2 regions of the Thioalkalivibrio sp. ALR17-21 genome follow, and region 1 is predicted to be linked to the other one. Evidence: predicted binding sites of a transcription regulator. Region 1 holds the regulator's gene; the other holds the start of a gene.
What was found. The regulator FliA, encoded in region 1, starts transcription of late flagellar genes. The targets are predictions, from matches to a motif close to GCTAAAGTTNNNNNNNNNNCNGCCGATA.

Region 1 (7,421 bases):
AGCCCGCGCCGCTCGAAATGATTCAACCGGTGCTGAAGGGACATCATGTCACACAACACTAAGCCCCTGAAGGTCGTCGCGGTGGCCTCGGGCAAGGGCGGGGTCGGCAAGACCAATGTCTCGGTCAACCTGTCGGTCGGACTGGCCCGACTGGGACGCGAGGTCATGCTGTTCGATGCCGACCTGGGGCTCGCGAACGTCGATGTGCTGCTGGGCCTGCGTCCGCAGCGGACGCTGCACGACCTGGTGACCGGGGACGTCGAGGATCTGGAAGACGTGATCATCGAGGGCCCGGAGGGAATCCGCGTGGTGCCTTCCGCGTCCGGGATCGCGACCATGGCCAACCTGAGCCGGCCGGAACATCACGGCCTGATCCAGGCCTTCAGCATGTATACGCGGCCGCTGGACGTGCTGGTGGTCGACACCGCCGCCGGGCTGCAGGAGTCGGTAACCAGTTTCTGTCAGGCCGTGCAGGAGACCCTGGTGGTGGTCACCGACGAGCCGGCATCGATGACCGACGCCTATGCGCTGATCAAGGTCCTGCATCGGGATCATGGCGTGAGCCGGTTCCGCGTGGTCGCGAACATGGTGCAGGGCCGTGCCGGGGCGGAACGCGTGATGCAGAAGCTGCAGGCGGTTTGTTCCACCTATCTGCCGGAGGTCATACTGGATCTGGTGGGCGTGATTCCGCTGGATGATGCCCTGCGCCAGGCGGTGCAGAAACGGGCGCCGGTGGTGCAGCAGTCCCCGGGCAGCCCGGCGGGACGGGCGTTCCTCGAGCTCGCGCGCAAGGTCGACGGCTGGCCGGTGGCCCGCGGCGCCAGCGGGGGGGTTGGATTCTTCGTCGAGAGGATGCTGCAAAGCGCATGAACACGCCAAAGAACAGACTTTCGGGATACGCCCGGGCGGGGACCGGGGGACCGGATCAGCTGGTCGCGGACCACGTCGAGCTGGTGAATCGGATCGCCCATCACCTGATGGCCCGGCTGCCGGCCTCGGTGCAGGTGGATGACCTGGTGCAGGCAGGCATGGTGGGGCTGATCGAGGCCGCGCGGCAGTTCGAAGGCGGCCAGGGGGCGACCTTCGCCACCTACGCCGGGATCCGCATCCGCGGGGCGATGATCGACGAGCTGCGTCGCAGCGACTGGACGCCGCGCTCGGTGCACCGCAACAGCCGGCGGATCTCCGAGGCGATGCAGACGGTGGAGGCCCGCGAGGGCCGCGCCGCTCGCGCTCCGGAGATCGCCGAGGAGCTGGGCGTCCCGGTGGAAACCTACTACCAGATGCTGGATGATCATGCCGGTGCCCATCTGTTCGCGCTGGACGAGGTGGGCGGCCCGGAGGGCGAGGCGGATCGCGTGCTGGAAGGGCAGGAGCAGTCCCCGTCGCGGCGCATCGAGGCCGGGGAGTTCCGCGAGGAACTGGCCGGCGCACTGGGCGATCTGCCCGAGCGCGAACGACTGGTGCTCAACCTGTACTACACCGAAGAACTCAACCTGCGCGAGATCGGTGCGGTGCTGGACGTGACCGAATCGCGCGTCAGCCAGATCCGCAGCCAGGCGGTGCACCGTCTGCGGGCGCGTCTGGGCTCGTGGCTCGAAGACGTCGAGTCCCTGCAGATATTCTAAGGTTCAAACACATTCCCGGAGCGAACTGTGGACAAGGGTATGAAAATCCTGATCGTGGACGACTTCTCCACGATGCGGCGCATCATCAAGAATCTCCTGCGGGATCTTGGCTTCAACAACACCATGGAGGCCGACGACGGGAGCACCGCCCTGCCGATGCTGCAGAACGGCGACTTCGATTTTCTGATCACCGACTGGAACATGCCCAACATGCCGGGCATCGACCTCCTGCGCGAGGTGCGCAAGGACGAGCGGCTGAAATCGTTGCCGGTGCTGATGGTCACGGCCGAAGCCAAGCGCGATCAGATCGTGGAGGCGGCAGAGGCCGGCGTGAACGGTTACATTGTGAAGCCCTTCACGGCCGAGACGCTCAAGGAGAAGATCGAAAAGATCTTCGAACGTATTGAAGCTCAAGGCTGAATACCGCGACCGGCTGACACGGCAAGAGAGACCCGATGACCGAACAAGAGAATGCCTCCGGGGAAGACCGGCTCGCGCTGGCGCGGGAGCTGGTGGGCGCTCTGGAAGGCGGTGACGAGGAGGCTTCGCGCCGCCTGATCCAGGAGCTCGCGCGGCCTTACGAGCGCGAACTGTTCGACGAACTGGGCAAACTGACCCGCGAACTGCACGAGGCCCTGGAGAGCTTCCGGGGCGATTCGCGTCTGGTCGAGCTGGCGCAGGACGAGATTCCGGATGCACGCGAGCGTCTGAGTTACGTGGTGACCCAGACCGAACAGGCCACGCACGAAACCCTGAATGCGGTGGAATCGTCCCTGCCGATTGCCGAGGCGTTCGCCGGGCGTGCCGCGGAACTCACCGAGAAATGGACCCGGTTCCGCAACCGCGAACTGTCGGTGGAGGAATTCCGCGAGTTCGCGCGCGAACTCGATGCGTTTTTCGAACAGACCGGCAAGGACACCGAAGAACTGCGCCGGTTGCTGTCGCAGGTCCTGATGGCACAGAGCTACCAGGATCTCACCGGGCAGGTGATCCGGCGGGTCATCCGTCTGGTCACGGACCTGGAGGAAAGCCTGGTCTCGCTGATCCGCCTGTCTTCCGGGCGCCTGGAGAAGGATGCCCGGGCGGCGGCCGAACAGGCCCCGGAGGCGGAAGAAACCGCACGCGAGGAGGACCGCCGCGGGCATGGACCCGCGGTGCCCCACACTCAAGATTCCGGCACGGATGTCGTTCAAGGACAGGACGAGGTGGACGATCTGCTGTCGAGCCTGGGGTTCTAGGGTCCGTCCCGGGATCCCCTTGCACCGGCAGCCATCTGCCGACGATTCGAGTCACCGGAACGGAGAGACCGCATGGCCATCGACCCCAACGACGAAATCCTCCAGGACTTCCTGATCGAGGCGGGGGAGCTGCTGGAAGGCCTGAACGAACAGCTGATCGACCTGGAACAGCATCCGGACGATACCGATCTGCTGAATGCGGTCTTCCGCAGTTTCCATACCATCAAGGGCGGGGCCGGTTTTCTCGGGCTGGACCCGCTGGTGACGGTCTGCCACAACGCCGAAGACGTCTTCAACCTGTTGCGCAATCACGAACGTCAGGTGGACGGTCATCTGATGGACACGATGCTGCGGGTCCTGGACTCGCTCAACGTGATGTTCGGCGAGCTGCGCGACGGCCAGGAGCCGACGCCGGCGCCCGAAGATCTGGTCGACACCCTGCGAAGCATGGCGCGCAACGAAACGGTCCCCGCCGCCGGCGGCGGGGACGAAGCCGCCCCGGTCGCGGAAGAAACGCCGGACGCGGCTCCGGCCGGGGAGGCAGCACCGGGATCGGCCGACGACTGGCCGGAGGAGGCGCTGAAGGAAGCGGCCGAGCCGGCGCCGGCAGCGGATGACGCGCCGGGCGACGACGAAGTCCGCGTGGGTGCCGGGGACGAGATCACCGACGACGAGTTCGAGGCCCTGCTGGACAGCCTGCACGGAGACCAGCCACCGAAACCGGTGGATCCGGGCACGGCAGCGGAGTCGGCCCCGGATGTCGCGGCCACGGATGGCGGTGACGCGGGTGGTGGCGACGACGAGATCACCGACGATGAGTTCGAGAGCCTGCTCGACGAACTGCAGGCGAAAGGAGCCGGCCCACCCACCACGCCGGCCGAACCGGCCGAGCCGGGCCCGTCCGCCGCTGCGGAACCGGTTCCGGAAGGTTCGGCGTCCGCCGCCGGGGCCGGCGGCACCGAACACGCGGACACCGCGCCTGCCGCAGAGCCGGCGGCAGCCTCGCCCGGAGGCACGGGCGGGAAGGAACAGAAGGCGGAAAGTTCCGGTCCGGCGCCCACGTCCGGCGGTGGGCGCGGCGGTGCTTCCGGCGGGGGTGCCGGGGGCGGCGGCCAGGGCGGTGGCGGAAATCAGGGCGAGACTTCGGTGCGCGTGGATACCGAGCGCCTCGACGAGATCATGAATCTTGTGGGCGAGCTGGTGCTGGTGCGCAACCGGCTGAGCATGCTGCGCTCCGAGCACGTGGACGATGAACTGGGCAAGGCGATCAGTTCGCTGGCGCTGGTGACCTCCGACCTCCAGGCCTCGGTAATGAAGACCCGCATGCAGCCGGTGAAGAAGGTCTTCAACCGTTTCCCTCGCGTGATCCGCGATCTCTCCCGGAATCTGGGCAAGGAAATCGATCTGGAGATCTTTGGCGAGGAGACCGACCTCGACAAGAACCTGGTCGAGGCCCTGTCGGACCCGATGGTGCATCTGGTGCGCAATGCGGTGGACCACGGGATCGAGATGCCCGACGAGCGCGAGGCAGCCGGCAAGCCGCGGCGCGGCACGGTGGTCCTCGGGGCCGCCCAGGAGGGCGACCATATCGCCCTGATCATCAAGGACGACGGACGTGGCATGGATCCGGATGCGCTACGCCGCAAGGCGGTGGAAAAGGAGCTGATGGAGCCCGCGATGGCCGAGCGCATGACCGACCGCGAGGCCTTCAACGTGATCTTCATGGCCGGCTTTTCGACCAAGGCCGAGATCTCGGATGTCTCCGGCCGGGGCGTGGGCATGGACGTGGTCAAGACCAGCCTGAACCAGCTCAACGGCACCGTGGAGATCGAATCGGAGGTCGGCGTCGGCACGACGTTGCGGGTGAAGCTGCCGCTGACCCTGGCGATCCTGCCGGCGCTGATGGTGATCCTGGGCGAACGCCGTTTCGCGATCCCGCTGGCGGCGGTCTCCGAGATCCTCGATCTGGACCTCACCCAGACCCATTACGTGGACGAGCAGGAAGTCATTGTGGTGCGCAACCAGACCCTGCCGATCCATTATCTGTCGCGCTGGGCGAAGCCCGGCGTGGAACCGGAACCCCGCGAGAACGCCCATGTGGTCGTGGTCCATGCGGCCGACCGCAAGGTCGGCCTGGTGGTCGACGGTCTGGTGGGGCAGGAAGAAGTTGTCATCAAGCCTCTGGGCCAGAATCTTCAGGGGGTCAAGGGCCTGGCGGGCGCTACCATTACCGGCGATGGTGGCATTGCACTCATTCTGGATGTCTCGGACCTGGTCACCCTGCTGGTGAATCAGGTACCGGGCAGAGGGCGCGCGCGCCGGGCCGCCCGACGAGCTGAGGGCTGAGGATGCCGGTCAAGGTTCTGGTGGTGGATGATTCCGGGTTTTTCCGACGCCGGATTGCGGAGATCCTGAACGCGGATATCGGGATCGAGGTCGTGGGCACGGCCGAGGATGGCCAGAAGGCGGTCGACGCCGTGAAGGAACTGGACCCGGATGTCGTGACCATGGACATCGAGATGCCGGTGATGGACGGCATCACGGCGGTCCGCAAGATCATGGCGGACCATCCGCGACCGATCCTGATGTTCTCCAGCCTGACCACCGAGGGTGCCCAGGCGACCCTGGACGCGCTGGAGGCCGGGGCGGTTGACTTTCTGCCCAAACGCTTCTCCGACATGGCCGGGGACGAAGACAGTGCGCGTGCCCTGCTGCGCCGGCGGGTCCGCAGTCTGGCGCGCAGCCGCGCTCGTTCCTCCAGTGCGCCGGGAGGGGACCGGCCGAAAACCGAGGCACCCGTGTCGGAACGCCGGCAGGCGGCGGACCGCAAGGCGAGCGAAACCGCGCGCGAGACGCCCAAGCCGCCGGTGGCCCGTCCGCCGGCACCGCTCAGTTCCCTGCGCGCGGTACTGATCGGGACCTCCACCGGCGGCCCGGTGGCGTTGCAGGAGGTGCTCAAGCACCTGCCGGCGAACTTCCCGCTCCCGGTGGTGCTGGTCCAGCACATGCCGGCAAGCTTCACCCCGGCGTTCGCCGAGCGGCTGGACGCGATCTGCCCGATCCGCATCAAGCAGGCGGTGGACGGCGACTTCCTGCGTCCGGGCACGGCTCTGCTGGCCCCCGGTGGCCAGCAGCTGACGCTGGAACGCGGTTCCCAGACCCGCGTGCGGGTGACCGAGAGTCCGGCGGGCACCATCTACAAGCCGAGCGTGGACGCGGCCTTCGAATCGGCCGTCGATGCGCTGCGCGGCCAGGTCCTGGCCGTCATCCTGACCGGCATGGGGGCGGACGGCCGCGAGGGCGTGCGCGCGCTGAAGGGTTGCGGGGCCCAGGTGTGGTCACAGGATGCGGCGACCTCGGTGGTGTACGGCATGCCGGCGGCCGTCGCGGAGGCCGGATTGACGGACCACGTGTATCCGTTGCAGGAGATCGGGCCGGCACTGGTCAAGGGGTTCTGCTGACGTGGATATCCTGAGCCTCATCGGGATTCTCCTGGGGCTCGTTGCGGTGCTGGGCGGCAGCATCGCCAAGGGTAGCGGGATCGGTGCGCTGTGGAATGCCGCGGCGTTCATCATCGTGGTGCTGGGAACCCTCGGCGCGACGCTGGTGCAGGCGCGCCTGGGAGTCTTCATGCACGGCATGAAGATGCTGCCGTGGGTCTTTCGTCCGCCGGCGATCGACAACGCTGCGATGATTCGCCGCGTGGTGGAATGGTCGAACATCGCGCGCAAGGAAGGACTTCTCGGACTGGAGAGCGTAGCCGAAGAGGAACGCGACCCGTTCGCCCGCAAGGGGCTGCAGCTGCTGGTGGACGGATCCGAACCGCAGGTGATCCGGCAGATCCTGGAATCCGACGTGGACAACCGCGAGGCCTTCGATCTGCAAGGCGCCAAGGTCTTCGAGAGCATGGGGGTGTATGCGCCCACGCTCGGCATCGTGGGCGCGGTCATGGGGCTGATGGCGGTAATGCAGAACCTGACCGATCCGGATCGCCTGGGCGCCGGGATCGCGGCCGCGTTCGTGGCCACGGTCTACGGGATCGCTTCGGCGAATCTGCTGTTTCTGCCGGTGGCAAACAAGCTGAAGGCACTGGTGCAGGAGCGCTCCCGTCATCAGGAGATGCTGATGGAGGGTCTGATCGCGATCGCGGAGGGAGAGAACCCGCGCAATATCGAGAGCAAGCTCGGCGGCTACGTGCACGGGTAGGACGAACATGGCCCGGCGCAAACATCAGGAGGAGGAAGCCAACCACGAAGCCTGGGCAATCCCCTACGGCGATCTTGTGACGCTGCTGCTCGCGTTTTTCGTGGTGATGTATGCGATCTCCTCGGTCGACGAGGGCAAGTACCGGGTGTTGTCCGACTCGCTGGTGGAAGCCTTCGGCACCCCGGGGCAGCTGGAGCCGATCCAGGTCGGCGATCCCGGTGTGGTCGCGCCACCGTCGGACGCGGACGTACCGCGTTCGCTGGCGCCCATCGACATCCGGCCGGGGCTGCTGGATGACGGCCCGCAAGCGCTGGACCGGGCGGCCTCGGGGCTGTTCGAGGAACGCGGC
Region 2 (7,421 bases), on a different contig from region 1:
ACAGGTATCCTGAAAGCGCCATGAGCGCGCCAGAGACCGGATTCGACCCCGAACCCTTCCTCGAGAACCTGACCCGTTCGCCCGGCGTGTACCAGATGCTGGACGTGGACGGGAAGGTGCTCTATGTGGGCAAGGCCCGCAACCTCCGCAGCCGCGTCACCAGTTATTTCCGCGGCGGGGATGACCGCGGTCCGCGCATCCGTTCGATGGTGCGGCAGATCGCGGACATCCGCATCGCGGTCACGCACACCGAATCCGAAGCGCTGCTGCTGGAGGCCAATCTCATCAAGCAGCACCGGCCGCGCTACAACGTGCTGCTGCGCGATGACAAGAGCTACCCCTATATCTTTGTTTCCGGACACGAATATCCGCGTCTGGGGTTTCATCGCGGGGCGAAGAAAAAGGGGGTCCGCTATTTCGGGCCCTATCCGTCGGCCGGGGCGGTGCGCGAAAGCCTTGCACTGCTGCAGAAGCTGTTTCAGGTGCGCCAGTGCGAGGACAGCGTGTTCGCGCATCGCAGTCGGCCGTGTCTGCAGTACCAGATCGGTCGCTGTACCGCCCCCTGCGTGGACTATATTTCACCGGAGGAGTACGCCCGCGACGTCGAGGCCAGCGTGCGTTTCCTGGAGGGTGACAGCGAGGCGGTGATCGGTGATCTGATGGAACGCATGGAGTCCGCCTCGGCCGCACTCGAGTTCGAGAAGGCGGCGCGCCTGCGCGATCAGATCGGCCGGCTGCGCGAGATCTCGCAGCAGCAGTTTGTAGCCGGCGGCGAGGGCAATGCCGATGTGATCGCCCTGGCGCAGTCGGGCGGGAGTTTTGCGGTGGAGGTGTTCTTCGTTCGCAATGGCCAGAATCTGGGCAACAGTGAACTGTTCCCGGACGTCCCCGAGGCGGCGGGCCACGACGAGATCATGGCTGCGGTCCTCGCTCAGTACTACGCCGAACGTGAGCCACCGCCGCAGGTGCTGCTGTCGCACGCGCCGGAAGGGGCCGAGGCCCTGGAGACCCTGCTGGGCGAACGCCGCGGGGCACGCGTGCGGCTTGCTTGGTCGCTGCGGGGCGAACGCGCCCGCTGGGTCGACATGGCGCAGCGCAACGCCGAGCAGGCCCTGAAGACCCGGCTGGCCAGTCAGGCCGGGCAGACCGCACGCCTGGATGCGCTCACCGCGGAGCTGGAACTTGAGGCACCGCCGCAGCGCATGGAATGTTTCGACATCTCGCACACCCGCGGCGAGGGCACCGTGGCGTCCTGTGTGGTGTTCGGGCCGGAGGGGCCGATCAAATCCGATTACCGGCGCTTCAACATCGAAGGGATCGAGCCGGGCGATGACTATGCCGCGATGCACCAGGCGCTGAGCCGTCGCTTCGCGCGGCTGAAAAAGGGCGAGGGCCGGGAACCGGACATCCTGTTCATCGACGGCGGCAAGGGACAGGTGACCCAGGCGCTGAACGTGCTGGCCGATCTGGGGCTGGATCACATCCGGGTGGTCGGGGTGGCCAAGGGCGAAGAGCGCCGGCCCGGCATGGAAACCCTGGTGTTGAGCGGGGTGGAGGCGCCTTCTATACTGCCGCCCCATTCGAGTGCACTGCACCTGATTCAGCAGATCCGTGACGAGGCCCATCGTTTCGCGATCAGCGGTCATCGGGCGCGGCGGGCGAAGGCGCGCAAGGAGTCCACCCTGGAGTCGGTCCGCGGGCTGGGGCCCAAGCGTCGCACTGCATTGCTCAAGCACTTTGGCGGGCTGCGCGGGGTCTCCCGCGCGGGGGTCGACGAGCTGGCCAAGGTGCCCGGCATCAATCGCCGCCTGGCGCAGGCGATCTACGACCAGTTCCACGAGGCCTGATCCGATATGTTTCCACGACTCCCCACCTGGCTGACCTGGTCGCGCATCGTGATGATCCCGCTGATGATCGGGGCCTTCTATGCGTTGCCGATGCCGGTGGCGGGGATCGTGGCGGCCATCATCTTTGCGCTGGCCGCGGTGACCGACTGGCTGGACGGTTATCTGGCCCGGCGCTGGTCGGTGACCAGCCGCTTCGGTGCCTTTCTCGACCCGGTGGCGGACAAGCTGATCGTCGCCGCCGCGCTGGTGCTGGTGGTGGACCACAACCCCGGCCTGGGGCTGGCGCTGGCCGCGATCGTGATCATCGGCCGCGAGATCGCGATCTCGGCGCTGCGTGAATGGATGGCCGAGGTCGGAACGAGCGCGAAGGTGGCCGTGTCCTGGATCGGCAAGTTCAAGACCAGCGCCCAGATGGTGGCCATCTTCCTGCTGCTGTGGGCCGAGCCGGTGGCGGGGTTGTCGCTGTTCCTGATCGGGGAATGGCTGCTGTACCTGGCGGCGGTGCTGACGCTGGTGTCCATGGTGCAGTACATGCTGGCCGCGGCCCGGGACGCCTGAACGAATTTTTTGTATCCGGTGTTGACGACGCCGGCGCTGTCTGTAGAATACGCATCTGTCGACGGGCGGGAATAGCTCAGCTGGTAGAGCACAACCTTGCCAAGGTTGGGGTCGCGAGTTCGAATCTCGTTTCCCGCTCCAAACGATTTCCCGAAGCCCCGGCACCGCCGGGGCTTTCTGTTTCGGCGGCATCCATGACCGTCGAACAAGCCTTGCCCCGGCTGGGTGGCAGAGTGGTGATGCAGCGGACTGCAAATCCGCGTACCTCGGTTCGATTCCGGGCCCAGCCTCCATCTTCGATTGCAGGCCCGCCGGCTTTATGCCGGCGGGCCTTTTCGTTTGCGGGGTGCCTGCCGGGTCTTCGCAGGTCCCTTCGGCCATTCAAGGTTGGGGCCGAACGGCCGAAAACCCGGATGGAGGCGCCGGTGAGTCCGGGCGCCCGCAATCCATGACCTCGGGGTAACCGCATGCTGCGTCGCCTGTACGATCTTCCCATCTGGCTGAGGCTGCTCGGCGTCATCTGGCTGATCCTGGTCTTCGTCTGGTCCGGCATGATCGGATGGGCGGTGCTGGAGCAGCGTGACACCGCACAGGAGCAGGCCGGGCATTTTGCCGGCAGCCTGCACGAGATGACCTGGGCCGGACTGACGACCCTGATGATCACCGGCACCATGGACCAGCGTCACGAGTTCATGGAACAGATCCAGGAAATGGGCAATGTGCGGGATCTCCGTGCCGTGCGCGGCGACGGCGTGATCGAACAGTGGGGTGAGGGGACGGAAGAAAGCGCCCCCCGTGATGAAATCGAGCGCGAGGTCCTCGCCGGTGGCGAATCGTTCGTCAGCGTGGACCGCGAGACGGACGAGCTCCGCGTGGTCATGCCGATCCGCAATGAGCGCGACTACCTGGGGCGCAACTGCATGACCTGTCACGGGGTCGCGGAGGAAGGCGAGGTTCTCGGGGCCACGTCCATGCGTCTCGACATGACCGAGGTGCACGAGGGGGCGACGAATTTCGGGATCCAGCTGTTCGGCTTCGCGATCCTGGTCAGCCTGCCGCTGCTGGGTGCGATCTTTCTGTTCATCCGCCGTTTCGTTACGCGCCCCCTCGCCGAGATGACGGAAGGGCTGCGTGACATCGCCGGGGGCGGGGGCGATCTGACCCGGCGGCTGGACGTGCACGGCGATGACGAGGTCGGGCGCGCGGCCAGCGCGTTCAACGACGTGATGGAACAGTTCCGCTCCCTGATCGGTGCGGTGGTCGGTTCCAGCGGGCAGCTGACTTCGGCCGCGGAAGAGGTCTCGAACGTGTCCGATCGCACGCGCGAAGGCGGGGATCGTCAGCGTCGGGAGATCGAGCAGGTGGCGACCTCGATGAACGAGATGACCGCCACGGCCCAGGATGTGGCCCGTAACTCGCAATCGGCGACCGAGGCGGCACACCGCTCTCTGGAATCTTCGCGCAGTGGCCAGGAGGTGGTGCAGCGGACCGTAACCGGGATCGAGCAGCTGGCCTCGGAAGTGCATCGTGCCGCGGAGGCAATCCAGCGGGTCGAGCAGGACTCGGAGAGCATCGGCAAGGTCCTGCAGGTGATCCAGGAGATTGCCGAACAGACCAATCTGCTGGCGCTGAACGCCGCGATCGAGGCCGCACGTGCCGGAGAGGCGGGACGTGGCTTCGCGGTGGTGGCCGACGAAGTGCGGGCCCTCGCGTCGCGTACGCATGAATCCACCGAGGAGATCCGGCGCACGGTCGAGACCCTGCAGGGGGGCACGCGCAACGCGGTGGAGGTGATGCAGGCCGGCGAGGAGCGGGCACGCGCGACCGTGGATCAGGCCGGCGAGGCGGGTTCGGCGCTGGATGATATCCGCGAGGCGGTGCAGTCGATCACCGAGATGATTGACCAGATCGCCAGCGCGGCCGAGGAGCAGAGCCAGGTCGCGGAGACCATCAACCGCAATGTGGCGACGGTGACCGAAGAGGCCGAGCAGAACGCCGAGGGGGCGAGCCAGGCCAGTGATTCGGCAGCGGAACTGATGCGCCTGGCGCGCGAACTGCAGGAGATGACCCAGCGCTTCCGCGTGTAAGGGTGGCCGTCCGCCGGAATGGTGCAGGTGGGGGTCGCGGCAGGTCCGGTCGGTCGAGACCGTGCGCTGCCCGCCGGGCCGGTCGGCGGGCAGCCGCGGTGTCAGACCTGGATGTCGAGGGTGGAGCCCGCGGTGTTGATGCCACGGTTGTCCATGGTGCCGTCGGGCATCAGGGTAGCGGCCAGATTGTCTTCGGCCACCTGTTCCTCTTCGCGGGCGGCCAGCTGGACGGATCGGTCGTCACCGTTGTTGCCGGCCCCGTCGACGCTGCTCGCCTCGTCGGTGGCGCTGACGGCGTTACCGCCCTCCGGCCCGTTGATGGCACCGGCGGCCGTGGCCCCGCCCGTGGCGTTTGCTTCCTGGGTGCCGCTGGCCTGCTCGATGCCGCGCGCGGCCGAGGGGGTGTCGGCCGCCTGGGGCGACGGGGCGGTGGCGCCCTGGCTGGCGCCGACGGACGTGGCCTGACCCGGCTGGGCCGGTTGTGCTCCGGAGCTGGCCTGCGGGGCCTGGGCCGATCCGGGCTGCTGAGCCCCCTCGGCACGATTCTGGGCCGGATTCTGGTTGGCGTTCATGGCGGCGGTCTGGCTGGCCATGGCGGCCGGATTGGGTCCGATCCCGTTGATCATGGGTCGCTCCTGTTCAGGTTCGCTGTCGGCAGGGCCACGCAGGGGGTATGCCCGGAAAGGTGCGGGAGAGACGCACGAAACCAGCTTGCAAGCCCCCCGAGGCCTTTCCGGATACAAGTATAGTACAGGGAACGGGTTCCATGCCGGCAAGTTGGTGCCTGTCCGGCGGCATGGATCCGCCCGCGCGGCCTGTTCGGGTAGAATCCCCGCCAATGAACGAATCGACGGAAATCTTCGATGTTGCGGTGATCGGGGCCGGGGCCGCGGGCATGATGTGCGCGGCGGTGGCGGGAGCGCGCGGGCGCCGCGTGGTCCTTCTGGATCACGCGGACCGGGCCGGCAAGAAGATCCTGATGTCCGGGGGCGGCCGCTGCAACTTCACCAACATGGAATGCGGGCCGGACAACTTCCTGTCCGCGAATCCGCATTTCGTGAAATCGGCCCTGGCGCGTTACACGCCCCGGGATTTTGTGGCCCTGGTGGCGGCGCACGGGATCCCGTATCACGAAAAGAAGCTCGGTCAGCTGTTCTGCGATCGTTCGTCGAAGGACATCGTGCGCATGCTGCTGGACGAATGCGCCACGGCCGGGGTGACCCTGCGGACGTCCACGCCCGTGGAGGTTGTCACCGATCAAGCGCCGTGGCGCCTGCGCACGCCGTCCGCGGTCATCGAGGCCGAATCCCTGGTGATCGCGACCGGCGGCTACCCGATCCCGCGGATGGGCGCGACGGGCTTCGGCCTGGATCTGGCACAACGCCTGGATATCCCGCTGGAGCCGACGCGGCCCGCGCTGGTTCCGCTGACCCTGGACGGTGACGCACGTACGGCGGTGGAGGGGCTGTCCGGCATTGCGCTGGACGCGGTGGCCGAGGCGGGCGATGCGGGCTTTCGCGAGAATGTGCTGTTCACCCACCGGGGCGTGAGTGGTCCGGCGATCCTGCAGGTCTCCTCGTACTGGCAGCCGGGGCAATCGGTGACGGTGGATTTCTTCCCCGGTGAGTCTCTGGAACAGGGGCTTCGCGCAGCGCGCGAAGACACGCCGAAGCGCCAGCTGCTCCGGGTGCTGGGCGAATGGCTCACCCGGCGGGTCGCCCGGCACTGGCTGGATCCGGAGGTGGCGGAGCGGCCGCTGGAGCGGTTCTCCGACGCCGACCTGGCCGCGCTGGCCGGTCGTCTCCAGCCCTGGGTGTTCACGCCGTCGGGGACCGAGGGCTATGCCCGTGCGGAGGTCATGGCCGGGGGCGTGGACACCCGCGCGCTGTCGTCGCGCACCTGCGAGGCAAAGGGATACCCGGGGCTCTATTTCATCGGCGAGGTGGTGGATGTCACCGGGCATCTCGGGGGCCACAATTTTCAGTGGGCCTGGGCCTCCGGTCACGCCGCCGGCGAGGCCGTCTGATCACGGCCTCAGGAGTCGGCGGGGGTTTCGAGCACGATGGATACGCGGCGGTTCTCCGCACGCCCTTCGGGGGTGTCGTTGTCGGCCACCGGACGGGTGTCCGCGTGGCCGACCGCCTGCAGGATGCCGGGGTTGATGCCGCGGTCGACGAGATAGCGCACTACACCGCTGGCGCGCGTCGAGGAGAGTTCCCAGTTCGACGGGAAGCGCGGGGTCGCGATGGGCACGTTGTCCGTATGGCCCTCGATGGTCACGCGACCCTCGTGTTCTTCCAGCAGCGGAAGGAGGTCGTCCAGCAACGCCTGCCCGTCGGCGGCCAGATCGGCCTGCGCGGTGGCGAACAGGATGTCGTCCTGGATCCGCAGCTCGATGCTGCCGGGCTGTTCGATGACCTCGACGCCCTCCGGTGCGCGGTCGCGCATGTCGCGCACTGCCTCGGGATCGGCCTCCGGCGGCGGGTCGTCGGCCGGGGTCGCCACGGGCGAGGGCGGATCGGCGGCCAGCGGCGGATCTTCGACCGGCCCGGGGGGCACTTCCGGGGCCTCGGGTGACAGCCGGAACAGCCGCGGATCGACCAGATTGGAGAGGTCGCGATAGACCAGCTCCACCGGGTCGTCATCGGCGGCGCGGATGCTTTCGTCCCGCGGTTCGGCGAAGGTCAGCATGATCACGAAGACCACGATCACCAGAGTCAGTACGTCGAGGTAGGTCAGGATCCAGGCGTGTTCGTCCTCGCGCAGGCTGTCGGGGCTGCGCCCGGTTTCCGGCGCCAGCGCATCGCGCGCGAGGACATGATCCCCGTCGCGGGACCGGGCCTGGTCCCGAGCGGATGCGGCCGGTTCCGGTTCGCCGTTCGTGGCCATGGTTCAGCGCCCGCCCGCTCCTGGTTCGTCTTCCTCGGTC

Region 2: G020_RS0104660 (methyl-accepting chemotaxis protein) is a predicted target of FliA. The motif match lies at 2,785-2,812, and genes of this name have one in related genera.

What each region holds. Positions count from the first base shown of each region.
Region 1 is NZ_ATUL01000007.1:54,118-61,538, reverse strand. Features, by position in the region: gene flhF (flagellar biosynthesis protein FlhF) at 1-62, shown strand, start outside; gene G020_RS0105445 (MinD/ParA family protein) at 46-870, shown strand; gene G020_RS0105440 (RNA polymerase sigma factor FliA) at 867-1,628, shown strand; gene G020_RS0105435 (chemotaxis response regulator CheY) at 1,668-2,048, shown strand; gene G020_RS0105430 (protein phosphatase CheZ) at 2,084-2,866, shown strand; gene G020_RS0105425 (chemotaxis protein CheA) at 2,939-5,212, shown strand; gene G020_RS0105420 (chemotaxis response regulator protein-glutamate methylesterase) at 5,215-6,327, shown strand; gene G020_RS0105415 (flagellar motor protein) at 6,329-7,072, shown strand; gene motD (flagellar motor protein MotD) at 7,080-7,421, shown strand, end outside.
Region 2 is NZ_ATUL01000006.1:62,517-69,937, reverse strand. Features, by position in the region: gene G020_RS0104685 (uracil-DNA glycosylase) at 1-13, shown strand, start outside; gene uvrC (excinuclease ABC subunit UvrC) at 21-1,847, shown strand; gene pgsA (CDP-diacylglycerol--glycerol-3-phosphate 3-phosphatidyltransferase) at 1,854-2,405, shown strand; tRNA gene G020_RS0104670 (tRNA-Gly) at 2,471-2,546, shown strand; tRNA gene G020_RS0104665 (tRNA-Cys) at 2,625-2,698, shown strand; gene G020_RS0104660 (methyl-accepting chemotaxis protein) at 2,873-4,492, shown strand; gene G020_RS0104655 (hypothetical protein) at 4,594-5,118, opposite strand; gene G020_RS0104650 (NAD(P)/FAD-dependent oxidoreductase) at 5,331-6,518, shown strand; gene G020_RS0104645 (OmpA family protein) at 6,527-7,381, opposite strand; gene G020_RS0104640 (motility protein A) at 7,385-7,421, opposite strand, start outside.